DNA from 2 places in the Solwaraspora sp. WMMA2056 genome. Region 2 is predicted to be linked to the other one. Evidence: riboswitches for the same ligand, from Rfam matches in the RefSeq annotation. Region 2 holds a riboswitch; the other holds the start of a gene.
What was found. A riboswitch is a leader RNA that binds a small molecule or an ion and turns the genes downstream of it on or off. The one in region 2 is predicted to bind cobalamin.

Region 1 (14,164 bases), 600 kb from region 2:
TCACGGACCGCGATGTCGCCGACCGAGAAGAAGCCGTCGGCGTCGTACCCGGCCCGGGTCGCCTCCTCGTCGTTGAGATAGCCGGTCAGCAGCAGCGGCGAACGCGCGTACAGCTCGCCGGGCTCACCCGGGCCGACCTGCGCCCCGTCCTCGTCGACCAGCCGTACCTCGTTCCAGAACCACGGATGACCCACGCTGCCCGCCCGGTCCAGCGCGAACTCCGGCCGCAGGTTGGTCACGATCGAGCACTCCGTCGACCCGTAGAGCTCGTGCACCTCCACGCCGGGAAACGCCTCGATCACCCACTCCTTGAGCGCGACCGGCAACGCGGCGGCGTTGAAGTAGAGGGTCTTCAGCGCCGACAGGTCGTAGCGGGCCGCCGGCTCCGGACAGAACCGGCGGATGTGCTGGGCGTGGGTGGGCACCAGGAAGACCGTCTCCGCCCGGCTGCTCACCATCAGGTCGAGCAGCCGCTGCGGATCCCAGCTCGGCAGTACCGTGCAGGAGCCGCCGAGCATCGGTGCCGCGTACGCGAACTCGAAGCCGGCGCCGTGGTACATCGGCGCCACCGCGATCGTGCTGCGGTTCGGGCCCAGCCCGTAGTCCAGCCCCACCCCGAACGCGGTCAGCACCCGACCCCGGTGGGTGAGCAGCACGCCCTTGGGTCGCCCGGTGGTGCCGGAGGTGTACGTGACGCAGAACGGGTCCAGTTCGTCGACCGGCACCTGCGGGTCGACCGCCCGCCCACCGTCGAGGAACCTCCCGTAGTGCTCGCCCACCCCGCCGTCGAAGCTGAGCACCAGCCGCAGGCCGTCGAGCAGCCCGTCGACCCGGTCGGCGAGGTCGTCGGCGACGATGATCCCCTGGGCGGCCGAGTGGGCCAGGATGTACGCGTTGTCGGTCACGTTGTTGCGCGGGTTCAACGGCACCGTCGGGATGCCGGCCTTGGCCATCGCCGCGGAGATCTCGAAGTACTCGTACCGGTTGTTGCTCAGCACCGCGATCCGCTCGCCGGGGGCCAGCCCCCGGGCGAGGGTGGCACTGGCCAGTTGACTGGACCGCTGGTGCAGGGCGCCGAAGGTGACCTCGCGGTCGCCGTCGACCACCGCGACCCGGCGCGGCGTGGCGCGGCCGAACTCCCGGATCCCGGCCGCCATGTTGAGCTGCACACCCGTCACCGTGGGTCCGCCTTTCCCGATTCGTTCATCAGCATGACGGCCTCGGCCTCGGCGAGCAGTGCCCCGTCGGCGTCGACGGCGGTCCACCGCAGCTCGGCCACGACCTTGCCACTGGAGGTGCTCCGGCTGGCAAGGCGCTCGATCCGCACCCGCAGCGTGGTGCCGGCCCGGACCAGCCGATGGAACCGCATCCGGCGCAGCTCCAGCAGCGCGATCGCGTCGTCGAGCTGCCCGGACTGCTCGGCCAGGCCGCCCATCAGCAGCAGCACCGCCTGGCCGGGCAGCGGCGGGCCACCGTCCCTGCCCGGGTCGGGCGGGTTGAACAGCGGATGCGTGTAGCCGCCCCGACCGATCAGGGTGTCGACCAGCTCCGCGGTGACGGTGACCGACGGTTCAGCCGAGGTCGCGGACATCGACGTCCCCCCAGACCGGCTCGCGCTTGTCGACGAACGCCCGATAGCCCTCGGCCACCTCGGGCACCTCCTCGTGCAGCCGGGAGAACATCTCGCGCTCGTAGCGCAGGCCCTCCTCCAGCGTCATCGTGTGCACCGAGTTGAGCAGCCGCTTGGTGATCGCCATCGCCGGTCGGGACCGGCCGCGCAGCGACGACAGCAGTTTGCCGACCTCGTCGTCGAGCTGCGCCCGTGGTGCGCTGGCCAGCGCGACCCCCCACTGCACCAGCTCCGGCCCGCGCAGCCACAGCGGGGTGAGCATCAGCGCCTTGGCCCGCTGGTCGCCGAGCTTGCGCGGAGCACGCTGGCTGGAGCCGGCCCCGGGCGGCATGCCGAACTCCAGGTGGATGTCGCCCACCTTCGCCTCGTCGGCGGCGATCACGAAATCACAGGCCAGGATCAACTCGAAGCCACCGGCGCGGGCGAGGCCGTTGACCCGGGCGACGACCGGTACGCCGAGCCGCTCGATCCGACGCAGTACCGCGTGGTACGAGCGCAGGAACGGCAGGAAGATCCGCTGTGGATCGGCGAAGCAGGATTCCAGGAAGTCGATGTCCATGCCGACGCTGAACGCCCGGTCCCCCACTCCGGTGATCACCACGGCCCGCAGGGTGTGATCGACCTCGGCGGCGGCCAGGGCGGCGTCCAGTCCGGCGATCGCCGCCGGCGTCAGGCTGTTCATCGTCTCCGGGCCGTCGAGGACGATCGTCATCACCTGGTCGTCGGTGGCGTACCGTACGTCGGTCACGTCGTCGTCTCCCCCACCTTGACGAACAGTTCGACGTCGGTGTCGGCGACGAACGCGGGTGCCGGCACCCCGGCCGGTACGTGCACCAGCGAGCAGGCGGTCAGGGTCCGCCCGGCGACCGTCGCCGTCCCGCCGGTGGTGACGAAGAACCGTTCCCGGTCGACCGGCCGCGGCGTGCCGGTGTAGCCGGCCGGCAACCGGACCAACGCGCTGCATGCCCCGGTGGCCACGTTGCGGCTCAGCGGCTTGCCGACCGGCACGGTCGGCGACGCGACGCCCGCCGGGCCGACCTCCGGGACCGCCGGCGTCACCGGCCCGGCCGTCACCGGCAGACCGAGTACGCCGGGGTCGAGGCCCGACCATCGGGCGTCGATCGGTGCCCAGGGCAGGTGCCGCGACTCGACCCGGCGCAGGTACCCGCGCGGTCCGACGCCGTCGGCGTGCGCGCCGGTCCCGCCAGCCGCGCCGGTCCCGCCAGCCACGGCGATGGCCTGCTCCCCGGCCTGGTGGTCCGGGCAGACCACCCGGGTCACCCGGTCGCTGCCCTCGCTGGCGACCGCACCCTCCATGCAGAGGATGTTCTCGAATCCCTCGTCGCTCCAGGCCTTGTGCACCCAGCCCGGCGGACGCCAGAAGTAGTCCCCGGCGATCAGCCGGCCTTCGGCGCTGAGTTCGGCGGCACCGTCGAGGAAGTACGCCTCCTCGACGCTGTCGTGGTACGCCTCGCTGAGGTCGCGGTAGCCGGCGACGGCCCGGACGTGATCGATCCGCCGGGTGCTGTCGCGGTCCAGCCACAACGACCGCATCCAGTACCGGGACAGCAGTTCACGCACCTGGTCGGGGTCGCCGCCGAAGTTGTCGCGGAAGGCGGGCTCCATCGAGTCGTACACCTGCTCGCCGTTGACCCACGGCACGTCCTCGGCGTCGACGATCGTGACTGTCATCCGGGTACCTCCACCTCCCGCCGCCACCGGCGGGTGCGCCCACGGTCTCAAACTAATATGTCTGACGTTAAGCGGAACGATATCGGCGACCAGCGTCCGGAGCCGGCTCTGTTTCCACTTGGTAAACCGGGAACTGCCAGCAAAGAGGCACTTCCTGACCACACTCTGCCGGCGGGAGACCCGGTCTGGCAAGACCTTGACAGCCGCCATCCCTATTCATCAGACTTTTGCCCGGAAGGCGGTGGCCGGTGTCGACCTCTCCGCTGGAGGAACCCTTACGGCGCGGCGACGCGACCGACAGCCCGGTCATCGGCGACCGGCGAGCGCCGACGACCGGATCGGCGTACCCGCCATCGGCGCGGATGGCCGCCGCCTCCGGCGCGCTGATCCTCGTCGCCGTACTGGGCAGCTTCGCCGCCTCGCCGCTGTTCGCGATCTACGCCGACCGCTGGGCGCTGACCCCGGCGCAGGTCGCCGTGGCGTTCGCCGGCTATCCCGTCGGGGTGATCCTGGTCGTCACGCTGCTCGGCGGCCTGTCCGACCTGATCGGCCGGCGGGCGGCGATGTTCGGCGGCGTCGCACTGGTGCTGGCGGCGTGCCTGGTGACCGCCACCGCGACGTCGCTGCCGGCGCTGGTCGCCGGGCGGATCGTGCAGGGGATGGCGACCGGCATGGTCAGCGCCACCACCGCCGCCGCGCTGTTGGACTTCCACCCTCGGGGCACCCGGGCGGGCACCCTGACCCATTCGGTCTGCACCACTCTCGGCATGGGGCTCGCACCGCTGATGTCCGGGCTGCTCGCCGACCACACCCGGTACCCGCTGGTGCTGCCGTTCGTCGTCATCGGCGCGGCCGCCCTGGTGCCGCTGACCCTGCTGGTCCGCACGCCGCCCGACCGCCGGACGACGCAGCGGGTCCGACTGGTCCGCGCGGTCCGGGTCCCCCGCGACATCCTGCTGCCGTTCAGCATCGCCGCCTGCTCGCTGATGACCCTCAACGGCTGCATGGCGCTGTTCGGAACCTTCGGCTCCCGGATCCTCGCCGAAGGCGCCGGCGTCACCGCCGCCGGTGGCGCCGGCGGACTGCTCACCCTGCTGATCGGCATGACCCTGCTGTCCCAGGTGCTGCTGAACCGGCTCGACGCGACCCGGTCGCTCTGCTTCGGCGTCGTGGCGATCACCGCCGGCGCGGGGGCCACCGCGCTCGCCCTGCACCTGGGCAGCCCGGCCGTCACCGTCACCGGGGCCGTACTGATCGGCTTCGGTGGCGGGCTGACGCTGCTCGGCGCCACCAGGCTGATCGGCGAGTCGGCACCGATCCACCGGCGGGCGGAGATCTTCGCGGCGTGGATGGTGGCCGCCTTCGCCACGCTCGGCGGCAGCTCACTGCTCAGTGGCGTCGCGTTGACCGGCGCCTCGCTGCCGGCGGTGCTGACCGTCGCGACCGGCGTCATCGCCCTGCTCTGCGCGTACACGCTGGTCGCCGCCACGGTCCACGGCCGACGCCGGCGCGCACGGCGCTGAGCCCCGGCCCGTCAGTCGCTGGCGCGAGCGGGGTCGTCGCTGGCATCGTCGTCGGCCAGGGCGGTGAGGTCGCCGACCGCGTCGGCCATGCCGGTCCGCAGGTCGTCCAGCACACTGGCGACGGAACGCACCCGGTCCACCAGGCCGACCGCCTGACCCGCCGCCGAACCCATCACCGGCGTGACCTGGTGCTCGAACGAGCTGACCACGGCGTCGCGGGCCAGCAGTTGCTGCACTGGGGAGGCCAGTGGCGCCGGGGCGTCCGGTTGCCGCCAGGCCCGGGTCCACGCGGTGCTCAGCTGCCGGGTCGGCTTGCCGGTGTACGACGTCGTCTTCGCGGTGTCGGTGGCCGCCGCCGTCACGATCTTGTCCTTGACGACCGGGTCGAGGTCGCTCTCGGCGGTGGCGAGCCAGATCGATCCCGTCCACACCGCCTGGGCGCCCAGTGCCAGCGCGGCGACCACCTGGCGGCCGGTGGCGATGCCGCCGGCGGCGACGACCGGCACCTCACCGGCGGCGGCCACCACCTGCGGCACCAGCACCATCGAGGTGATCTCTCCGGTGTGCCCGGCCGCCTCGTAGCCCTGGGCGACGATCACGTCGACGCCGGCGGCCAGTTGGTGCCGTACGTGTCGTGGGTCGCCGACCAGGCCGGCGACCAGCATGTCGAGTTTCGTCGCGGCGGCCCGCACCGGGGCGGGCGGCGGCCCGAGCGCGCTGGCCACCAGCCGCACCGGGTGGGCCCGTACGACCTCCCACAGCGCGTACGCGTTCGCATGGGTCATCAGGTGGTCGATCTCGGTCGGCATCCCGCCGAGCCGGGTCCGGCCAGGTTCACTGCGGCGCAGCGGAATACCGAGTCGGGTCCGCAACCCGGCAACGAAGTCCTGGTGCCCGGCCGGGATCTGGGCGAGCAGGTCGGTCGGGTCGTCACCGGCGGACCTGGCGGGAAAGAGCAGGTCGACACCGTACGGGGAACGTCCGCACTCGCGGTCGAGCCAGGCGAGATCCTGCTCGAGGTCGTCCGGGGACATCGAGGCCGCGCCGAGCACCCCGAGCCCACCGCCCCGGCTGACCGCCGCCACCACGTCGCGGCAGTGGCTGAAGGCGATCACCGGCAGGCCGATGCCGACCCGTCGACACAGCGGGGTCACGACGACGTGCCCAGGGTCACCGCGCAGACCTCGCAGCCGTCGTCGTCGACGGTGCAATTCGAGCCCGGCTGCACCGCGACACCCAGGTAGGCGTCGACCAGCGCGCTGACCGCGCCGAGCCGGCCGGTCGGCGGCACCGGTCGGGTCGCGGCGAGGGCCGCGGCGTGCCCGGCTGCCAGTCCGACGACCGACGGGTCGACGATCTCGATGCCGACCCGGCCGGCCACCTCGGCGGTCACCGGGGTCATGCAGGTGCAGCCGAAGAAGATCAGGTCGGTGCCGTCCCGGTCGGCGGCCCGCAGGCACGCGGCGGAGATGGCGTCGACGACGACGGTCTCGCCCCGGGCCATCCGTGCCTTGACCCCGGCGTCGGTGCCGACCCGGTCCAGTTCCGTCTCGTCGGACAGGTAGTGCACCCCGGCGGCGAGGGCACCACCGGCGCACCTGCTCAGCCGCTCGGCGTAGAGGTAGTCCATCGAGGCGGGCCAGACGGTGACGATGCTGAACCGCCGACCGAGCCGGGCCGCCCAGGCCAGGGACGCCTCGCCGGCACCGACGATCGGCACCGAAGTGGCGGCGCGCAGCCGGTCCACGCCGTAGTCGCCGAACGTGTCGATGTAGACGGCGTCGCAGCCGGCGGCGATCGCAGCCTCGGCGACGTCGACCGTGCCGACCTCGGTGAGCAGGTGCTCGTACGGGGTACGGGCGAACCGGCGCAGCCGTGGATCGACGAGTTCGGTGACGAGGCCGGGTGGATCGGGCAGCACCGGGGCCCGCTTCGCGTCGGAGTTGATGACCGCCAGCCGTCGCAGCTCACTCATGTCGACCTCCCGCCAAAAGTCTGACTTATCAAGGTCGGCAGTGTCAACGACTGCGTCTACCTCGACTTCTAGCTGGATTTATGCTTGGGAGCAAAAAGTCGGATCTCTAACGAACGGGAGATCAGCCGGTCTCGGCGGCCATGGCCTCGACGGCGGCGAGCCGGCGGCGCAGATGGTCGCGGTCCGGTTCGCTGCCGGCCAGCTGCAACGCCTGCCGGTAGGCGCCCGCCGCGTCGGCGTGCCGGCCGAGCCGGTGCAGCAGGTCGGCCCGCGACGCCGGATAGAGGTGGTAGGTGCGCAGCCTCGGATCCCCGACGAGCTCGTCGAGCAGCACCAGGCCGGCGGCCGGGCCGTCGCGCATGGCGACCGCCACCGCCCGGTTCAACGCCACCACCGGCGAGGGCGCGACCCGCATCAGTACGTCGTAGAGGGCGACGATCTGCGGCCAGTCGGTGCCGGCGAGGTCGGGTGCCTCGTCGTGCAGGGCGGCGATCGCGGCCTGCAACCCGTACGGACCGGGTGGGCCGCCGGTCAACGCCACCCGGGCCAGGGCACACCCTTCGTCGATCATCGGTCGGTCCCACCGGTCGCGGTCCTGCTCGTCGAGCAGGACGACGGCCCCGTCCGGGCCGGTCCGGGCGTGCCGGCGGGCGTGCACCAGCAGCAGCAACGCCAGCAGTCCGGCCACCTCCCGTTGCGCGGGCAGCAGCCGCCGCAGGATGCGGGCCAGCCGGATGGCCTCCTCGGCCAGGTCCAGTCGTTGCAGGTCCGGGCCGGAACTGGCCGCGTACCCCTCGGTGAAGATCGAGTACACCGCCTGCAGGACGCCGGGAAGGCGCTGCGGCAGCTCGTCGACGCCGGGAACCCGGAACGGGATACGGGCGTCGCGGATCTTCCGTTTCGTCCGGACGATCCGCTGGGCCATGGTCGCCTCCGGCACCAGGAAGGCCCGGGCCACCTCGGCGGTGGTCAGCCCGGCCAGGCAGCGGAGGGTCAGCGCCACCCGGTCCTGCGCGGTCAGCGCCGGGTGGGCGCAGGTGAAGAAGAGCGCCAGGCGGTCGTCTGGCAACTCCTGGTCGCCGTCGGCCGCCGGCGCCGGATCGGCCCGGTCCGCCTCGGCCTGCAGGACGGCCAGCCGTAGTGCCAGGTTGCGGTCGCGCCGGATCCGGTCGACCGCCCGGCGCCGGGCGGTGGTCAGCAGCCAGGCGCCGGGTCGGGTCGGTACGCCGGAGACCGGCCAGTGCCGCAGGGCCGCCTCGACTGCCTCGGCGGCGACCTCCTCGGCCAGGTGCAGGTCACCGAAGCGGCGTACCAGGGTGGCGAGCAGCCGGCCGTGCTCCTCCCGGAACACGGCCTCCACCGAGGTCCGCACCGCGGCGACGGCTTCCTCGTCGCCATGGTGCTCCCGCCGCCCGTCGGTGACCATCCGCGCTCACATCCCGAAGTCGGCGACCGGCCGCACCTGCACGGACCCGCCGTCGCGGGCACCGGGCGAGCGGGCCGCCCAGTCCAGGGCGACGTCGAGGTCCGGCACGTCGATGATGTCGTACCCGCCGAGCACCTCGCGGGCTTCGGCGAACGGCCCGTCGGTGACGACCCGTTGCCCGTCGGGGTCGACCTTCACCGACGTGCAGGTGGTCAGGTCGGCCAGGGCGTTGCCGCTGACCCAGATCCCGGCGTCCTTCATCTCCTTGTCGTACGCCATCCAGTCCTCGACCGTGCACTGCGGCACGGTCGGCTCGGGGGCGTCGGTGGGCGCGCTGACGAACAGCAGCATGTACTTCATGGTTCTCCTCGCTGAGGCGTACGTCGCCATCTGCGGTAACGACGATCGGCGACCGGCCGGATCGACACCACCACCTCAACCGTCTTGAGACCGACCCGGGCCGGCGTCGTCGGTTTCGGCGAGGATGCCGTAGAGCTTGCGGCGGGTCTCGTCGAGCACCCGGACCGCCCGCTCGCGCTGCTCCGCGTTGCCGTTCATCAGCACGTGCCGCAGCACCTGCATCGTCTGCATCCCGGACTCGCGCACATCGTGCCAGCTGTCGACGGTCTCCGGGGCGAGCTCGGTCCACGGGGCGGCCTGCGCCGCCTGCTCGGCCTCGGGCCGACCGGCGTCGGTGAGCGCGTAGCGCTTGCGTCCGCCGCCGGCGCCTTCGGCAGTGCCGACGATCAGGCCCTCGTCCTCGAGTAGTTGCAGGGTGGGATAGATGGAGCCGGGGCTGGGGCGCCAGGCGCCCCCGGTGCGGGAGTCCAGTTCCTGGATCATCTCGTAGCCGTGCATCGGCCCGTCGACGAGCAGGGCCAGCACCGCGGCCCGCACGTTGGGTCGCCGCCGCCGACCGCCACCTCGGCCACCGCCGCCCATGCCCCGGCCACCGAACGGGCCGCCGGGCCCGAATGGCCCGCCCGGTCCGCCGGGTCCACCGAAGCCGGGCCCGAAGGGTGGGAACCCGGCGCCGCGCAGGAAGGCCCCTGGGCCACCCCGTGATCTGTCGCGTCTCATGTAAACCTCCACTGAAGGATCGTTGATACGTTCACGATATATCGGGAAGCTGTCGGCGACAACCCGGAGTGCCAAGTGAAATACGCGACACCCCGACACGACATGTAGGTGCCTACCGCGAAGCCACCCACCAGATATAGTCCCGGACGCAACTGGTTCGGCCGGGCAGCCAGCCCGGCCGAGGCAACAGGGAACCCGGCGCGAATCCGGGACTGCCCCGCAGCGGTGAGTGGGAACGACCGCCGTCGAGCACACTGGGCCACCCCGGCCTGGGAAGTGACGGCCAGTAGGTGACCGGCATGTCCGGTCCGGCCCACAAGTCCGAAGACCTGCCGTTGTGCCGGATACGCCGAACGCGTACCCGGTGGTCCGATCGCCGCGCGGGACGGCCGACGGCTGCGACGCGTTGGCCATCGCGCGTTCGCGCCCGTCTGCCTGCCCGCCCGGCCTCCCACGAGGCGATGCCAGGAGGCACCACAGGTGACCGTCGTCACACATCCCGCCGCTACCGCACCGGCGGCCACGCCCGGTCAGCAGCCGACCCGAATCCGCGACCGAGCGGGGACCGCCACGCCGGTCGACCCCGACCGACTCCGCGACGCGGTACGGCGCCACGCCGACGGCCTCGCCGACGTCGACCCGGGGCGGGTCGCGGCCAGGACGCTCAGCGGTCTCTACGACGGCATCACCACCGCCGAGTTGACCCGGCTGCTGATCCAGACCGCAGCCGACCTGATCGGCGAGGACCCGCAGTACTCCCGCCTGGCCGCCCGGCTGCTCGCCGACCAGATCGGCACCGAGGTCCGCCGGCAGGGCATCGGCTCGTTCAGCCAGGCGATCCGACTCGGGCACACCCACGGACTCGTCGGTGACGAGACGGCCCGGTTCGTCGCCGAGCACGCCGCCGACCTCGACGCCGCCACCGACCCGGCCGCCGACCGCCGGTTCGAGTACTTCGGGCTGCGGACCGTCTACGACCGCTACCTGCTGCGCCACCCCACCAACCGACAGGTGGTCGAGACACCGCAGTACTGGCTGCTGCGGGTGGCCTGCGGACTGTCCGACACCCCGACCGAAGCGGTCGACTTCTACCGGCTGATGTCGTCGCTGGCGTACCTGCCCAGCTCGCCGACGCTGTTCAACTCCGGCACCCGGCACACCCAGATGTCGTCGTGCTTCCTGGTCGACTCCCCCCGCGACGAGCTCGACTCGATCTACGACCGGTACGCCCAGGTGGCGAAGCTGTCCAAGTACGCCGGTGGGATCGGCATCTCCTGGTCCCGGATCCGCTCGCGGGGTGCGCTGATCCGGGGCACCAACGGACTGTCCAACGGGATCGTGCCGTGGCTGCGCACCCTGGACGCCTCGGTGGCCGCCGTCAACCAGGGCGGCCGACGCAAGGGCGCGGCCTGCGTCTACCTGGAGCCGTGGCACGCCGACATCGAGGAGTTCCTGGAGCTGCGGGACAACACCGGCGAGGACGCCCGGCGCACCCACAACCTCAACCTGGCCAACTGGATCTGCGACGAGTTCATGCGCCGGGTCGACGCCGACGCGACGTGGTCGCTGTTCAACCCGGCCGACGTACCGCAGTTGCCCGACCTGTACGGCGCCGAGTTCGACACCGCGTACCGGGCCGCCGAGGCCGCCGGGCTCGCCGTGCGCCAGGTTCCCGCCCGCGACCTGTACGGACGGATGATGCGCACCCTGGCACAGACCGGCAACGGCTGGATGACCTTCAAGGACCGGTCCAACCTGCTGTGCAACCAGACCGGGGAACCGGGCAACGTGGTGCACCTGTCCAACCTGTGCACCGAGATCGTCGAGGTCTCCTCGGACACCGAGACCGCCGTGTGCAACCTGGGCTCGATCAACCTCGGTGCCCACCTGACCGCAGCTGCGACCTCGACTGCGGCCGGGGCCACGGCCGCCGACGTGGACTGGGCACGGCTGCGCGACACGGTCCGCACCGCCGTGGTCTTCCTCGACCGGGTCATCGACATCAACTACTACCCGAGTACGCAGGCCGCGGCGTCCAACCCGCGCTGGCGCCCGATCGGGCTGGGCATGATGGGGCTGCAGGACGTGTTCTTCGCCCTCGGTCTGCCGTTCGACTCAGCGCCCGCCCGGGAGCTGTCCACCCGGATCGCCGAGGAGATCTACCTGACCGCACTGGAGACCTCCGCCGGGTTGGCGCAACAGTACGGGCCGCACCCGGCGTACCCGCAGACCCGGGTGGCGCGCGGGCAACTGCACCCCGACCTGTGGGGCGCCGAGCCGACCCAGACCGAGCGCTGGGCGGCGCTGCGGGTGCGGGTCGCCGAGCACGGACTGCGCAACTCGCTGCTGGTGGCGATCGCCCCGACGGCGACCATCGCCTCGATCGCCGGCTGCTACGAGTGCATCGAGCCACAGGTGTCCAACCTGTTCAAACGCGAAACCTTGTCCGGGGAGTTTCTGCAGGTCAACACTGCCCTGGTGGGACGGCTGAAGGCAGCCGGGCTGTGGACGGCGGCGGTCCGCGAGCAGATCACCCGGGCCGAGGGGTCGATCCAGCAGATCACCGCCATCCCGGCCGAGGTACGGCAGCTGTTCCGTACCGCCTGGGAGCTGCCGCAGCGGGCGCTGATCGACCTGGCCGCCGCCCGAGCACCGTACATCGACCAGAGTCAGTCGTTGAACTTGTTCATGGCCGCACCGACGATCGGCAAACTGTCGTCGATGTACCGCTACGCCTGGCAGTCAGGTCTGAAGACCACCTACTACCTGCGGTCGCGTCCGGCGACCCGGATCCAGCAGGCCACGGTCTCCGTCACGCCGACCGCACCGGTCGACACCGGGGCGGTGGCCTGCTCCCTGGAGAACGCCGAGTCCTGCGACGCCTGCCAGTGACGCCCCCCACCGAGATGCCGGGAGAGACCACCACGATGACACCGCGCCCGATGCTGCTCGACCCGGGGATGGACCTGACCCTGCGGCCGATGCGCTACCCGCACTTCTTCGACCGCTACCGCGACGCGATCAAGAACACCTGGACGGTGGAGGAGGTGGACCTGCACTCCGACCTGGCCGACCTGGACCGGCTCAGCCCGGCCGAACGGCACCTGGTCAGCCGGCTGGTCGCCTTCTTCGCCACCGGGGACACGATCGTCGCCAACAACCTGGTACTCAACCTCTACCAGCACGTCAACAGCCCGGAGGGGCGGCTCTACCTGTCCCGGCAGCTGTTCGAGGAGGCGGTACACGTCCAGTTCTACCTGAACCTGCTGGACACCTACGTCCCCGACGAGCAGGAGCGGACCGCCGCGTTCGCCGCGATCGACAACATTCCGTCGATCAAGCGCAAGGCCGACTTCTGCTTCCGCTGGATCGACTCCCTCTTCGGGGTGCGGGAGCTGCGGACCCGCGACGACCGGCGGGCCTTCCTGCTCAACCTGATCTGCTTCGCCGCCTGCATCGAAGGGCTGTTCTTCTACGGGGCCTTCGCCTACGTGTACTTCCTGCGGTCCCGGGGGCTGCTGCACGGCCTCGCCTCCGGCACCAACTGGGTGTTCCGCGACGAGTCGATGCACATGGCGTTCGCCTTTGACGTCGTCGACACGGTCCGCGGGGAGGAGCCGGACCTGTTCGACGACGAGATGGCCGAGCAGGTCCGCCAGATGCTCGCCGAGGCGGTCGAGGCCGAGGCACAGTTCGCCGAGGACCTGCTCGGCCGGGGCGTGCCCGGGTTGTCGCTGGCCGACATGCGCCTGTACCTGCAGCACGTCGCCGACCGCCGGCTCGCCCAGCTGGGCATCGCCCCGCTGTACGGCGCGACCAACCCGTTCGCCTTCATGGAGCTGCAGGACGTACAGGAGCTGTCGAACTTCTTCGAGCGCCGGGTCTCCGCGTACCAGGTGGGGGTGAGCGGGGCGGTGAGCTTCGACGAGGAGTTCTGAGCGGCCCGCCGCCGAGGTGGGGTCGGCCGGTCATCCGACCGGCTGGCCCACCGGCTGCGCTTCGCCGACCCGCCCGCGCCGGAATCCCGGGTACGTCAGCACGAAGGTGCTCACCGCGGCCATCAGCACCGCGCCGACCAGCACCGGCAGCGGCGCCCAGACCGCGTACAGGGCGGTGCTGGCGGTCGGTGCCAGGACGAAGGTCAGCCCGTTGGTGACGCCGATCAGCCCGGCGAGGCCGCCCTGTTCTTCCCGGTCGACGGCGAGCGTCGGTCCGGCGACGTAGCCGGGCATGGCGACGCCGAGGCCGAGACCGATCAGCGCCATCGCGACGATCAGCACGGCCCGGTGGGTGTCCGGGACGAGCAGCACGAAGCCGATCAGCGCCACCAGACAACCGACCCGTAGCAGCAGCGCCGGCCGCCAGCCGCTGCGGGGCACCACCACCGTCTGGGCGAGCACCATCCCGGCCCCGGCGGCCAGCAGCGCGCCGCCGGTGAGCAGGCCGGTGGCCTCGGCGTCGAGGCCGAACCGGTCCTGGACGAGGAAGCCGCTGACCACCTGGACGAACCCGAGCGCGGTGAACATGCCGAGCCCGGTCAGCAGGTACGGCCACACCCGGGCGTCCCACGGGCTGACCCGGACCGGGTCGGCGATCAGGTCGGTACGGGTCTGCCGGCGCAGCCGTACCGCGACGGCGGTGAGCCCGACGGCGAGCAGCGCCGGGACCGCCAGCAACGGCGCCATCAGGCCGAACCCGGCCAGCAGGCCGCCGACGAGGGCACCGGCGACCATCGCGACGCCCTGCACCGCGCCGATCCCGGCCATGCCGCGCACCCGGGCCGCCGGGTCGGGGGTGACGTCGGCGATGTACGCCTGGGCGGTGGGCGCCACCGCCGC
Region 2 (14,164 bases):
GAGACCGAGCCGGCGGCGGCGGAGCCGGTGGTCGCCGAGTCTGTGCCCGCCGTCGAGCCGCAGCCGGTGGCAGCCGCGCCTGAGCCGGTCGCCGTCGTAGAACCCGAGCCAGCGGTCGTGGAGCCTGCGCCGGTCGACGCTGCCGCTGAGCCGGCCGTCGTCGAGCCAGTTGCCGCCGCTGAGCCGGCCGTCGTCGAGCCGGCCCCGCTCACCGCCCCGGCGACTGTGGATTCCGGACCCGCCGACGACTTCCGTCGGATCGAGGGCATCGGGCCGAAGATGGCCGCCGCCCTGCAGTCCGCCGGCATCCGTACGTACGACGAGCTGGGCGCGACCGACGAGGCGACCCTGCGTGCGGCGGTGCGCGCCGCCGGCGTCCGGGCCACCGCGAGCCTGCCGAGCTGGCCGGCCCGGGCGCGGGAGCTCGCGGCGGCGCGGTCCGGCACCTGACCGCCGCGACCGGTCACCGGGGTGCGGGTGGAACCGGTGACCTAGGTCCCGACGACCGGGGACGTACGGCGGCAGCGCGCGATCACCGTCCGGAGTGACGATGAGGGTGAGCACCGGCGGCAAGGTGCCGCCGGTGCTGACCGAACGAGGTGATCGGAAATGACCGCAGGCGTCCAGGTGTCCACGAAGCCGGCCGTGTCGACCGAGACGCAGATCGCGATCGACGCCCTCGTGGCGGCGGCGTCCAAGGCGCTCGACGACTACGCAGAGTTCGATCAGGAGCGGATCGACACGATCGTCGGAAAGGCATCGGTCGCCGCGCTCGGTCGCCACAGCGACCTCGCCCGGATGGCGGTGCAGGAAACCGGCCGCGGCGTCTTCGAGGACAAAGCGGTGAAGAACATCTTCGCCTGCGAACACGTCACGCACAGCATGGCGACGTTGAAGACCGTCGGTGTGGTCGGTCGCGACGACATCAGCGGCATCGTCGAGATCGCCGAACCCGTCGGCGTGATCTGCGGGGTCACCCCGGTCACCAACCCGACGTCGACGACCATCTTCAAGGCCCTGCTGGCGTTGAAGACCCGCAACCCGATCATCTTCGCCTTCCACCCGGCCGCCCAACGGTGCAGCGCCGAAGCGGCCCGGGTGGTCCGCGACGCGGCGATCGCCGCCGGTGCGCCGGCCCACTGCATCCAGTGGATCGAGCACCCGTCGGTCGAGGCCACCGGCGCGTTGATGCGCCACGACGGGGTCGCGCTGATCCTGGCCACCGGCGGCAACGGCATGGTCCGGGCGGCGTACTCGGCCGGCAAGCCAGCGCTGGGCGTCGGCGCCGGCAACGTCCCGGCGTACCTGGAGCGGACGGCGAAACTGGCCCGGGCCGTCAACGACGTGGTGCTGTCCAAGTCGTTCGACAACGGCATGGTCTGCGCCTCCGAGCAGGCGGTCATCGTCGACGACGAGATCTACGAACCGGCGATGGCCGAGTTCGCCACGCTGCACGCGCACCGGGCGACCCCGCAGCAGAAACGCCAACTGGAGGAGCTGCTGTTCGGGGTCGCCGCCGGCTCGGCGGGCTGCGCCGGGGCCGCGCTCAACCCGGCCGTCGTCGGGCAGTCGCCGGTCTGGATCGCCCAGCAAGCGGGCTTCACGGTGCCCGCCGACACGTCGATCATCCTGGTCGAGGTCGACGAGGTCGGCCCGGCCGAGCCGTTGACCCGGGAGAAGCTCTGCCCGGTGCTGGCGGTGCTGCGCGCCGACGGGCACGCCACCGGCATCCGGTACGCCGAACAGATGGTCGAGTTCCACGGCCTCGGCCACAGCGCCGTCATCCATACCAGCGACGCCGCCCTCGCCGAGGAGTTCGGCCGCCGGGTCAAGGCGGTACGGATCATCTGGAACGCTCCGGCCTCGCAGGGTGCGATCGGTGACATGTACAACGCGATCGCACCGTCGCTGACCCTGGGCTGCGGCAGCTACGGGCGCAACTCGGTGTCGAACAACGTGACTGCGGTGAACCTGCTCAACATCAAACGGGTGGCCCGGCGGACGAACAACCTGCAGTGGTTCAAGGTGCCGCCGAAGATCTACTTCGAACCGCACGCGATCCGGTACCTGGCCGACATGCCGGACGTGCACCGGGTCACCGTGGTCACCGACGCGACGATGACCCGGCTCGGGTTCGTCGACCGGGTCCTGACCGTGCTGCAGGGCCGGGCGCAGCGGGTGGCGCTGCAGATCATCGACACCGTCGAGCCGGAGCCGAGCATCCGTACCGTCGATGCCGGTGCCGAGCAGATGCGTCACTTCCGCCCGGACACCATCATCGCCCTCGGCGGCGGCTCGGTGATGGACGCGGCCAAGGTGATGTGGCTGCGCTACGAACACCCCGGGGTGGTCTTCGCCGACATGCGGGAGAAGTTCTTCGACATCCGCAAGCGGGCGTTCACCTTCCCTGCACCGGGTGAGCTGGCCAAGCTGGTCTGCATTCCGACCACATCGGGGACCGGGGCCGAGGTCACCCCGTTCGCGGTGATCACCGACACGGTGACCGGTAAGAAGTACCCGCTGGCCGACTACGCGCTCACCCCGAACGTGGCGATCATCGACCCGGTGCTCGCCGCCGACCTGCCACCGGTGGTCACCGCCGACAGCGGATTCGACGCGCTGACCCACGCCACCGAGTCGTACGTGTCCGTGTACGCCAACGACTACACCGACGGGCTCGCCCTGCAGGCGATCCGGCTGATCTTCGCCCACCTGGAGCGGGCGGTGCGGCACGGTGGCGCCGACCCCGAGGCCAGGGAGAAGATGCACAACGCCGGGACGATCGCCGGGATGGCGTTCGGCAACGCCTTCCTCGGCATCGTGCACGCCATGTCGCACACCCTCGGCGCGACGTTCCACATCGCCCACGGCCGGACCAACGCGATCCTGATGCCGCACGTGATCCGGTACAACGGGGCCCGCCCCGGCAAGCTGTCCGGCTGGCCGAAGTACGAGAACTACCGGGCTCCGGAACGCTTCCAGGAGATCGCCCGGATGCTCGGCCTGCCGGCGGCCACCCCAGCTGAGGGCGTCGAGTCGTACGCGGCCGCCGTCGAACGGTTGCGCGACGCGGTCGGCATCGAGCCGTCATTCCAGGCCGTCGGGGTCGACGAGGCGTCGTTCCTGGCCAGCCTGCCGCAGCAGGCGGTCAACGCGTACGAGGACCAGTGCGCGCCGGCCAACCCACGGATGCCGATGCTCGACGACATGCAACAGCTCATGCGGACCGCCTACTACGGCACGAGCGGCACCGACAACGAGACCCGGCCGGACACCGAGACCGGCGCAGCCGGCCCGGTCACCGGTGCCGACACGGCACGTCAGTCAGGCTGACCATGTGCCGTGCTGCCGGGCCGGGCCACCCGCGCGGTGGTCCGGCCCGACAGCATCGCCGGTGCCGGTGCCGGTGCCGTCAGACGCAGTTGGCGCAGCCGGGGTCCGGCACGTCCGGTGTTCCGTCGTAGATCACCGTCGCTGTAGCCAGCACCAGCGGATCGTTGACCGGGATGGACTCGACGACGAGGCCGTCGGGGCCCTCGCTGAGCCGGGCGCAGCCCATCCTGACGTTGCTCGTGAGCAGCGCGCACACCCCGACACCGTCGGCGACGGGTCCGTTGCCGACGAGGAGTTGGACGCCGATGGTGGGACGGTCGACGAGGAAACTTCTCAGCTGCGAGGTGTAGACGACCGGGATCTCGTCGGGCCAGTAGACCGCCAGAGCGTACTTGCTGTCGGTTATGTACGTTCCGCAGCGGGTCACCGTACCCAGGACCAAGCCGCCCTGCGGCGGATCGACGTAGGCCTGATCGAATTCGGCGGTGGCGCACGTAGCCGGAATCCACGGGTCGATGTGCGGTGGTGGCGGATCCTTGAGGCCGGGCACCCCAGCCGTGGATGCATCGGGTGCCAACGCCTCAGCGGTAGCTGGCCCGGGCATCGCCGTAGCCACCACGAGCACGACACCAGTCAGCCAGAGAACCGCCTGGCGGATGCTCCGAATCACTGTGACTCCTTCGTGGTTCGCTGTCAGTGCTCAGGACGGCGCCTCGACGCAGTTGGCGCAGCCGGGCATCGGATGGCCCTCCGGCCGTGGGCTGCCGTCGAAGATGACGGCGCGGTCGACCAACGGGTCGTCCACCGCGACCGGCTCCACCTCCGGCATCGATTGCCCAGCGGAGACGATCTTGACGCAGTCGAGCCGCGCGGTGCTGGTCCGTAGCAGGCACACCGCCGAACCAGTGGGGGTCGCCGGACGGATCAGGACCCACAGCGAGGTGTCGCCGGTGGGCGAGTACGGCACCAGTTGATGTCCGTGGACGAAGCTGACATCGCGGTCGTTCCGAAAAGTGGCGACCGCGAACGCGCTGTCCAGCTTGTACGGCGTACAGGTCGTCGCCGACACGTCGATGTGCATGCCGAGCTGTGGATCGTGCCCGACGTCGCCGAAGCTGGCGTGGGCGCACGGCGCGGTGATCCACTGGTGGCCGCCGGCGGTCGGGACAACCGTGACCGGCTGACTGGTCACCGGGGACAGCGAGCCGATCGGGGTCGGGATGATCGACGCCGTGCCGATGCCGGTCATCGCGATGACAGTCAGCGTGGCGAGGCCGATGACCAGGAACGCTGCGACCCGGGCACGAGCAGGCCCCATCGTCATGCCTCCTCCTCGGTCGGGCCGGCCGGCTGCGTTCGGCGTACGGGCGGCAGCGGTGCGGTACCCGAGGCACCGAGCAGGATCGCCAGTTGGAAGCGGTTCTCGACACCGAGGCGGTCCATCAGGTTGCGCATCGTGTACGCCACGGTCCGTAGACTCAGCCGCAGCTCCTCGGCGGCGGAGGCGTCGGTGTGTCCGGAAGCGAGGAGCGCGACCAGCGCCTGCTCTCGCGGGGTGAGTGTGATCGCAGGTCTCCCTCCTGGACCGGACCGGCGTGCCTGCGCCCACAAACGGTCGAACAACGCGCACAACTGGTCGACGGCGACCGCGTCCGCGGTCTCCACGTACCCCGCTTCGAAATTGAGCGGATCAACGGGGAACAGGGCGATCCGGCGGTCGTACACCAGCAGTTTGATCGGTGGATCGGGCAGCTCCCGGACCCGTTCGGGGTCGGCGGTGTCGAGCTGGGCCAGATGATGGAGACTGTGGTCGTCGACAGTGGGTGGTCGCTGCAGCACCCGGACCCGGACGCCGCGTTCCACCTGCCGACGGTCCAGCGGAAGCGCGGCCGCCGAGGCCGCCGCGCTGATCACCTCGGTGTTGATGGTCAGATGTTCGTGCCGTTCGGCGGCGACCAGCCGCTGCACCCGGTCCCGGGCGGCGGCCCGGCTGACCAGGCGGCGTACCGTCGGGTCGTCCGGGCCGGGCAGGTCGATGCCGTGCATCGCACGGAAGTGCTGGCGCCAGATGTCGCGCCGCCGTACCGGTCGGGTGGGCTGGCGTAGCCGGGCGAGGACCGTGCCGGCCGGTGCCGCTCGCCACCGGCCGCCAGCCGCCACCCCCGCCGCCGACCAGCTGGTCAGCTCGTCGAGTGCGACCTTGACCCGTTTGCGTGCCAATCCCAGCTCGTGAGCGAGTTCCTCGTCGTCGCGTGCGCCGAACATGGTCAGCGCCCGGAAGACGAGGTCGGCGTCGGGCGACACGCCCCACCTGGTCAGCTGTGGAACCGCCGTCGCGTCGTGTGTCGTGATGGTCCGCGTTCCCCGTGTCACAGACATCAGCTCAACACAGCCATGCGGTCGTGGAGAAGCCCACGGCTCGGGGCGGTTGCACAATCATGCAACCAGTTCGGGACGGAACTTGCCGCAACCGCCCGGGACGGACGACCGTCGTGCAGGCAGGTGAACGTTCGGGGGCGTTGCTTGCCAGCCGCGACCACTCGGCTGGCAAGCAACGGCGGCGCGGCTGGCAGGCAACGGCGGCCGGCGACGGCGCGACGTCGTCAGGACTCCGGGGTCGACCTGCCCCACCGGGGGGCGGCGAACCGCAGCCCGGTGAGTTGGTCGGGAGGCGCGGCCAGCCCCGGTCCGCCGGCGGTGACCCACCGCGCGACGGCGGACACCGCCGCGTCGTCGAGCACCCCGCCCAGCCAGACCGGCCGGGCCCCCAGCAGACGCGCCAGTGGTGCCGGCTGGACCACGACCACGTTGGACCGGTCGCAGGCATTCAGGCACTCTGACACCTGCACCGCTCCGGCCGTGCGCAGAACGTCGAGCTGGCGGTCATGGTCCACGTCGGGGTGCTTGCGGCGGGTACCGCAACAGCATCCCCGGCAGACCGTCACCCGGGCCGACTGCCCCAGTGGTGTACGTGCGGCGTCGGCACCCTCCGTCACGCGACGTCGGCGGTGACCGGCCGCCGGTGGCCGGCGCGGGCGGGGGTGAGCAGCAGCCCGAACACCACCCCGAGGACCGTCCACATCGTGGCGAGCTGTGCCAGTGACGCCAGGCGGAACTCCCACAGCAGCGCCGCCGGGATGTCGCCCGGCACCTCGACGCCGGTTGCCGGCCAGAGCGTCAGCAGCAGCGTGTAGCCGACGACGGCGACGACCGTCGCGACCACGGCCCGGTACGGCGCGGGCCGCGACCAGGCGGCCAGCCGCCGGTGCACCAGCAGAGCCAGCCAGGTGACCGCCGCCGCCGCGACGATGAACGACAGGTACTGGCCGGTGCGTTGGTTGACGGTGTCGGGGTCACCGACGCCGGGCGGGTTCGCCGGGAAACGGATGGCCGGCAGCAACGCCACCACGACGAAGCCGAGCCCGGCCAGCAGCCCGACCCGGCGGAAGTCGTCGCGGCCGGGCAGCAGGTGCCGGGTCGCGCCGAAGACCACGGCGACGATCACCGCCAGGCAGACCTCGACCGCGACGGTCGCGACGAGTCCACCGAGGACCTGCACGCCCCGGCTGACCAGTTCCTCCTCGTGGCCGTGCCCGCCGCCGCCCGGCGCGGCCCGGCCCTCCTCGACGACCAGCGCCGATTCGATCCGGGGTTCGACGATCAGCAGGGCCGCCGCCGCGCCGGCCACCCCGGCGGCGAGCCCGGCGAGCAGACCACGACGCAGTACGGTGCCGAACGGGTGACCGCTCATGTGAGCCGACCCCCGCTCAGTGGCACGGGACGCCGAGGGCGTGCCGGCCGTCGTGGGTGAACTCGTGCACGAACTCGGCGGCGCCGGCCAGCACCAGCCCGTTGTCCTGCGCGACCAGGTAGATGACGACCGCCGCGACGGCGGCCAGCAGCCAGCCGGCCAGCGGTACGCGGATGGCGGGGGTGGTGACCTCGCCGCCGACAGAAGGTGCAGTCATGCCAGGGAATCCTCTCGTCCATGCCTCGTGGCGATGCGGTGCGTGCCACGGCCGGTCTCCTGGCTCCCGGATCGTCGCGGCCGTCCCGCCTTCCCAAGCCGTCTTCGTCGGCCCAGTGGCGTGGTGGAACGGACACTCCCCGGTCACAGTGGCGAGGACCACGCCGGAATCACACCGGCTTCCCGAACACCGTGGCCCGCGCAGCGTACCGCCGGTCCGCCCGGCCGGACAATGCCCACCGCCACGACCAGCGCAGGGACCGGGGCCACATTGACGGTGACCCGAGTGGTGGGGGAGCATGGCCGGCACGAGCGGTACGCGGAGGAACCCGGTGCGAATCCGGGGCGGTCCCGCCACTGTGACCGGGGAGTCACGTCCCCATGAGACAGCCACTGCCACGACGGCGGGAAGGCTCGGGACGTGATGTCGATCCGGCAGCCAGGAGACTCCGGCCGCTCCCTGGTCCACCGGCACGCGGGCGTGGACACCCGCGGAAGGGATTCACCATGCGCACCAGTCGGTGCCCGGCATGACGCCGTACCCGTTCACCGCCATCGTCGGCCTGCCCGAGCTGCGGCAGGCCCTGCTGCTCGCGGCGGTGCACCCCGGCATCGGCGGGGTGCTGATCCGTGGCGAGAAGGGCACCGCGAAGTCGACGATGGTCCGGGCCCTGGCCAGCCTGCTGCCGCCGGTCGATCGGGTCGCCGGCTGCCGGTTCGGCTGCGACCCGGCGGCCACCGACCCGGCCTGCCCCGATGGTCCGCACACTGGGCCGATCACCGCCCGACGCGGGCCGGCGGCGCTGGTCGAGTTGCCGGTCGGTGCCACCGAGGACCGGGTGGTCGGGACGTTGGACATTCAGCGGGTACTCAGCGCCGGGGTGAAGGCGTACGAGCCGGGGCTGCTCGCCGCCGCGCACCGGGGCCTGCTCTACGTCGACGAGGTCAACCTGCTGCCGGACCACCTGGTCGATTTGCTGCTGGACGCGGCGGCCATGGGTCGCGCGCACGTCGAACGCGACGGGGTGTCGGTCAGCCACGCCGCCCGGTTCCTGCTGGTCGGCACGATGAACCCGGAGGAGGGGGAGCCGCGCCCGCAGCTGTTGGACCGCTTCGGGTTGGTCGTCTCGGTGACCGCGCCGACGCAGGTGGCCGACCGGGCCGAGGTGGTGCGTCGGCGGCTGGCGTACGAGGCCGACCCGGCGGCCTTCGCGGCCCGCTGGCGGTCCGCCGACGACGACCTCGCACAGCGGGTACGCGTGGCGCGGTCCGCCCTGCCGGCGGTGACCCTGCCGGACGCGGAGATCGACCGGATCGCCCGGATCTGTCTGGCGTACCAGGTGGACGGGCTGCGGGCGGACATCGTGATGGCCCGTGCCGCCGTGGCCCTGGCCGCCTGGCGTGACCTGCCGGCGGTCAGCGCCGCCGAGGTCGCCGACGCCGCACGGCTGGCCCTGCCACACCGGCGGCGACGGGATCCGCTGGATCCGCCCGGTGCCGACGCGCAGCGTCTCGACGAGGTGTTGCGTGACGAGTGTCCCGACGACGATCCGGACCCCGCACCTCCGCCCCCGGGACGTCCCGCACCGCCGGACGGTACGCCGCCGACCCGCGCGGACGGACCCCCACCGCAGGCGGCCGACGGCGGCGGCGACGGCCGTGACGGTGAAGGCCACGACGGCCAGGAGGGTGCCCGCCGCGACGGCCGTGAAGGTCAGAGCCGTGCCGGCCGGGAGGGTGCCGACCGCGACGACGACAGCACAGCCGGATCGGCGACCGCCCCGGCGGCGGCCGGCCCGGCGTACCGGCCCCGGACGCTGAGGCTGCCCGGACTCGGCGACGGCGGCACACCCGGCCGGCGGTCGGTCGCCCACGCGGACCGGGGCCGGCTGGTCGGCGACACGGCCCCGACCGGACGGGCGCCGGCCCTGCATCTGCCGGCCACGGTGCGGGCCACCGCGTCGCGTGGTGGCCGGCGGATCGTCCCCGCCGATCTGCGTCAGGCCCGCTTCGTCGGCACGGAGGCGAATCTGATCCTGTTCGTGGTCGACGCCTCGGGATCGATGGCGGCCCGGCACCGGATGAGCGTGGTCAAGACCGCCGTGCTGTCGCTGCTGCGCGACGCGTACCACCGGCGTGACCGGGTCGGGATGATCACCTTTCGGGGTACGGGTGCCGACCTGGTGCTGCCGCCGACCAGCAGCCACGAGGTCGCTGTCACCCGGTTGGCGCAGCTGCGCACCGGGGGGCGTACCCCCATTGCCGCCGGGTTGCGCGCCGCCGCGACCACCGTCGCCGCCGAGCGCCGTCGGGATCCGCGTCGCCGGCCGCTGGTTCTGCTGGTCACCGACGGGCGGGCGACTGCCGGCCCGGATCCGACGACGCTGGTGCCGTTGCTCGCCGGCACCCCGATGGTGGTGCTCGACTGCGAGGCCGGCCCGGTGCGGCTCGGTCTGGCCCGCCGGCTCGCTGCCGGCTTCACCGCGCAGTGGCTGCCGCTGGCCGCGCTGTCGGCGGCGGGTTCACAGGTCCACGACCGGCGGAGGGCTGCCTGATGCCACAGGGTAAACCGGAACATGTCCCCGACGACGGGCTGACCACCCGGGCCCGGCGTCGCCAGCCGGTGCTCGCCGTGCACACCGGGCCGGGTAAGGGCAAGTCGACGGCGGCGTTCGGCATGGCGTTGCGGGCCTGGTCGGCCGGCTGGCCGGTGGTGGTCTACCAGTTCGTCAAGTCTCCGAAGTGGAAGGTAGGCGAGGAGGCGGCCCTGCGTACCCTCGGTGCCTCGGGCCAGGGAGCGCCGGTGACCTGGCACAAGATGGGGGAGGGCTGGTCCTGGATCCAGCGCCCCGGCACCGAACGCGACCACGCCGCCGAGGCCGCCGAAGGCTGGGCGCAGATCCGGCGGGATCTGGCCGCCGAGGCGTACCGGTTCTACGTGCTGGACGAGTTCACCTATCCGATCACCTGGGGGTGGATCGACGTCGCCGAGGTGGTGTCCGTGCTGCGGCAGCGGCCGGGCAGCCAGCATGTGGTGATCACCGGCCGTAACGCCGCGCCGGAGCTGATCGACCTCGCCGACCTGGTCACCGAGATGACCAAGGTCAAACATCCGATGGACGCCGGGCGCAAGGGCCAGCAGGGCATCGAGTGGTAGCCGTACCCCGGCTGGTGATCGCCGCCCCCGGTTCCGGCCACGGCAAGACCACGGTGGCCACCGGCCTGCTCGCCGCCTTCGCCGCCCGCGGCCTCCGGGTAGCCGGGTTCAAGGTCGGCCCGGACTACATCGATCCCGGCTACCACGCGCTCGCCTCCGGTCGGCCGGGCCGCAACCTGGACCCGGTCCTGGTCGGCGAGGACCTCGTCGCGCCGCTGTTCGCCCACGGCGCCACCGGCGTCGACCTGGCCGTGGTCGAGGGTGTGATGGGTCTCTACGACGGCCGGGTGGGCGCCGGCGACCTCGGCTCCACGGCGCACGTCGCGGCGCTGCTGGCCGCGCCCGTACTGCTGGTCGTCGACGCGGCCGGGCAGAGCCGTTCGGTGGCCGCCCTGGTGCACGGCTTCCGGTCGTTCGGCCAGGTCCACATCGCCGGGGTGCTCCTCAACCGGGTCGGTTCCGACCGGCACGAGCAGGTCCTGCGGGATGCCTGTGAGGAGGTCGGTACCCCGGTGCTCGGCGTGCTGCGCCGGCAGCCGTCGGTCGACACCCCGTCGCGGCACCTGGGTCTGGTGCCGGCGGTCGAACGCACCGTCGAGGCGCGCGCCTCGGTCGACGCGTTGGCGACGCTGGTCGCCGCGTCGGTGGACCTGGACGCCGTGGCGGCGGTGGCGCGCCGCGCACCCGCGCTGGCGGCCGACGCCTGGTCGCCGGCGGCGGCGGTCCGCGCCGTCGCCCCCGGTCTCGACGCCGACGCCGGATCGGTGGCTGCCGGGCGGTGCGCGCCGACCGACCGCCGACCGGTCGTGGCGGTCGCCGCCGGCCCGGCGTTCAGTTTCGGCTACCCGGAGACCGTGGAGCTGTTGACGGCGGCCGGCGCCGAGGTGCGTACCGTCGATCCGGTCCGCGACGAGCGACTGCCCGCCGGCACGGCGGCGCTGGTCGTCGGCGGCGGCTTCCCCGAGGTGTACGCCGGTGAGCTGACCGCCAACGCCGGGTTGCGCTCGCAGGTGGCGGCGGTCGCCGCCACCGGAGCGCCGGTCGTCGCCGAATGTGCCGGCCTGCTGTGGCTGTGCCGCACCCTCGACGGTGCTCCGATGTGCGGGGTGCTGCCGGCGGACGCCCGGATGACGCCCCGGTTGACCCTCGGCTACCGCGACGCGGTGGCGTTGACCGACAGCGTGGCGGTGCCGGTCGGCAGCCGGCTGACCGGGCATGAGTTCCACCGTACCGAGGTGTCGCCGCGCGCTGGCGTGGCGGCGGCGTGGGGGTGGCGTGGTGGCGCGCCGGAGGGTTTCGTCACCGCCGGGGTGCACGCGTCGTACCTGCATCTGCACTGGGCCGCGCGGCCGCAGATCGCGGCCCGGCTGGTCGCCGCCGCGCGCCGGCGGTGACCGCTGCTCCGCGCCGTGCCCGTCCGCTCGCCGGTCAGTCGCGCGGCAGGCTGGCGACGACCATGGCGACGAGCCGGTCGTAGGTCTGCTCCAGGTCCTCCGGCAGGCCGAAGCCGCCGGCGACCTCCAGCGCGACGAAGCCGTGCACGGTCGCCCGCAGGCAGCGGGTGGCGTGGACCGTCGTGGCAGGGTCCAGCCCGTAGCCGCGCAGTACGGCGAGGAACACTTCCAGCAGCCGGGTGCCGGCGGCGGCCGTGGCCGGCTGGCTCAGCGGGTCGGCCGGCATCGCCGCCCAGCGGGCCGGGTGCCGGCGGACGTAGCCGCGGCTGGCGCGCATCAGTGCGGCGACGGCGGCGTCGCGACTCAGCCCGAGGGTGTGCCGGGTGAGTTCGTCGGCGACCTCGTCGAGCACCCGTACGGCGACGAGGGCGCGCAGTTCGGTGAGCCCGCCGCCGACGTGCTTGTAGAGCGACGGGGCGGCGACACCGACCCGGCCGGCGAGCGCGCTGAGCGTCAGCGCGTCGACGCCGTGTTCGTCGATGAGAGCGATCGCGGCGTCCACCAGAGCGTCCGGGGTGAGGCCGACCCTAGGCACGCCGGCCGCCGGGACGAGGTGTCGAACTACCAGCCATAGCTGTAAAGCTAATTGCGTTAGCCGTCGGTGTCAACGCGGGGTCCCGCGACGCCGCCGGGTCAGGCACGATGGAGCGCATGTGCCGAAGCATCAAGACCCTGCGTGAGCCGTACACCCCGGACGTGACCGACGCCGACATCGAGGCCGCCGCCCTGCAGTACGTACGGAAGATCTCCGGCTTCCGCCAGCCGGCCGCTCACAACGCCGAAGCGTTCGACGCGGCCGTGGCCGCCGTCGCCGCCGCCAGCCGTGACCTGCTGGAACGCCTGGTGGTGCGGGCCCCGGCCGGCCGATAGGCCCGCCGTCTGCCGGGGCACCGCCGCCTCTGTGAGGATTCTTAAGCAAAACTTCAGTCCTGCGGTAGATCCACCCAGTGTCGCCACCCGTACCGGTCGGTGGGCTGCGCCTCGCGCAGCCGTGCGACGAGAGGAGCGGGTGCATGTACGGGTGGGACGTCAGAAGCGGACGGGCGCGCAAGGTGTTCATCGGGGTCGCGGCAGCCGCCCTGCTCGGCGGCGGACTGGCGGTCGGCACCGGGCTGGGCAACGCGGGGGAGAACTGCGACGGTCTGGACACCGCGCTGCGCAACAATCTCAGTTTCATCGCCGACCAGCGGGCCAACCCGGATGCTCTGTCCGCCGACCGGATCGCCAACCGGCAGGCCGTCGTCGACCTGATCCAGCAGCGGCGGGCCGCTGCTGGCTGCACGGCCGACGTACAGGCCGACGCCCCGGTCGCGGCCCCGGCCACCCCGGCGGCGCCGCAGCCGGCGCCACCCGGCGGTACGGACACCGGTGCCGCGCCGCCGGACACCGGGGCGCCCGGTGAGGTCGTCTGCGCCGGCTCGACGGTGACTCTGTTCAACGAGGACGCCGCCCCGGCCGCCTCCAGCGGCACCTTCCCGATCGGCACCGTCCTCAAGGTGACCAACCTCGACAACGACCGGAGCATCACCGTCACGGTGACCAGCCCGTCGGCCAGCTGTGTGCTGCTCAACGACGCCGCCTTCGAACAGGTCCGGGAACCGGGCAAGTTCGTCATCCGGCGGGTCGTGGTCGAGCGGATCCGCTGACCCGTACCGGGTCGCGTCGCCGGCGAGAGCCGGCGGCGCGACGCCGGACGACCCACTCCGCCACCACCACGTTGATCAGCCAACCGGCAGCCATGGTGCCGGTCCGGCCCGACGCCGTCACCGGGCCGACCACGGCCAGCCAGGCCAGCTGGGTGAAGAACTGGGTGCCCGCACCCATCCCGATCGCGTAACCCCGGATCATCCAGGCCCGGTGCGCGGCGAAGTCGCGGCGCCGGACCGCGAGGAAACCGACCCCGACACACACCGCCATCGCCACACTCACCACCACCCGGATGACGACCAGCAGCTCGCTGTCGACCGCCGCCGGCGGCAGGAACAGGGTCAGCCACAGGCCGGTACCGGCGGTGAGCAACCCACAGACCACCAGGACCCGCCCGGCGGCCCGATGCCAGGCCCGGCGGCGTCGCCGCAGGTCCGGCGCGAACTGGAACGCGCCGACGAGGCTGAAAACGGTGACACTGACGATGTGCGTCACCAGCGCCACCGGGGCAGCGGTGACCCGGTCGCCGTCGGGCACGATGGGCGGCCCGCCGACCAGCTCGACCAGTCGCAGGCTGCCGGCGACCACCGGCACCAGGCTGAGCAG

Region 1: linked by a shared signal. The riboswitch ahead of O7608_RS24510 (ribonucleoside-diphosphate reductase subunit alpha) and the one ahead of O7608_RS21785 (CbtB domain-containing protein) in region 2 are both predicted to bind cobalamin.

Annotation. Positions count from the first base shown of each region.
Region 1 is NZ_CP128360.1:5,426,416-5,440,579, forward strand. Features, by position in the region: gene O7608_RS24460 (class I adenylate-forming enzyme family protein) at 1-1,178, opposite strand, end outside; gene O7608_RS24465 (MaoC family dehydratase) at 1,175-1,591, opposite strand; gene O7608_RS24470 (enoyl-CoA hydratase/isomerase family protein) at 1,572-2,378, opposite strand; gene O7608_RS24475 (cupin domain-containing protein) at 2,375-3,322, opposite strand; gene O7608_RS24480 (MFS transporter) at 3,571-4,845, shown strand; gene O7608_RS24485 (NAD(P)H-dependent flavin oxidoreductase) at 4,857-5,999, opposite strand; gene O7608_RS24490 (aspartate/glutamate racemase family protein) at 5,996-6,820, opposite strand; gene O7608_RS24495 (RNA polymerase sigma factor) at 6,942-8,246, opposite strand; gene O7608_RS24500 (YciI family protein) at 8,253-8,606, opposite strand; gene O7608_RS24505 (PadR family transcriptional regulator) at 8,682-9,326, opposite strand; cobalamin riboswitch at 9,462-9,677, shown strand; gene O7608_RS24510 (ribonucleoside-diphosphate reductase subunit alpha) at 9,762-12,218, shown strand; gene O7608_RS24515 (ribonucleotide-diphosphate reductase subunit beta) at 12,233-13,264, shown strand; gene O7608_RS24520 (MFS transporter) at 13,295-14,164, opposite strand, start outside.
Region 2 is NZ_CP128360.1:4,829,197-4,843,360, reverse strand. Features, by position in the region: gene O7608_RS21820 (helix-hairpin-helix domain-containing protein) at 1-450, shown strand, start outside; gene adhE (bifunctional acetaldehyde-CoA/alcohol dehydrogenase) at 610-3,333, shown strand; gene O7608_RS21810 (hypothetical protein) at 3,413-4,003, opposite strand; gene O7608_RS21805 (hypothetical protein) at 4,034-4,657, opposite strand; gene O7608_RS21800 (helix-turn-helix transcriptional regulator) at 4,654-5,637, opposite strand; gene O7608_RS21795 (hypothetical protein) at 5,937-6,227, opposite strand; gene O7608_RS21790 (CbtA family protein) at 6,326-7,084, opposite strand; gene O7608_RS21785 (CbtB domain-containing protein) at 7,101-7,301, opposite strand; cobalamin riboswitch at 7,334-7,510, opposite strand; cobalamin riboswitch at 7,623-7,750, shown strand; gene O7608_RS21780 (VWA domain-containing protein) at 7,831-9,855, shown strand; gene cobO (cob(I)yrinic acid a,c-diamide adenosyltransferase) at 9,855-10,457, shown strand; gene O7608_RS21770 (cobyrinic acid a,c-diamide synthase CobB) at 10,451-11,851, shown strand; gene O7608_RS21765 (TetR/AcrR family transcriptional regulator) at 11,886-12,446, opposite strand; gene O7608_RS21760 (DUF2277 domain-containing protein) at 12,563-12,781, shown strand; gene O7608_RS21755 (SCO2207 family protein) at 12,925-13,557, shown strand; gene O7608_RS21750 (DUF2306 domain-containing protein) at 13,523-14,164, opposite strand, start outside.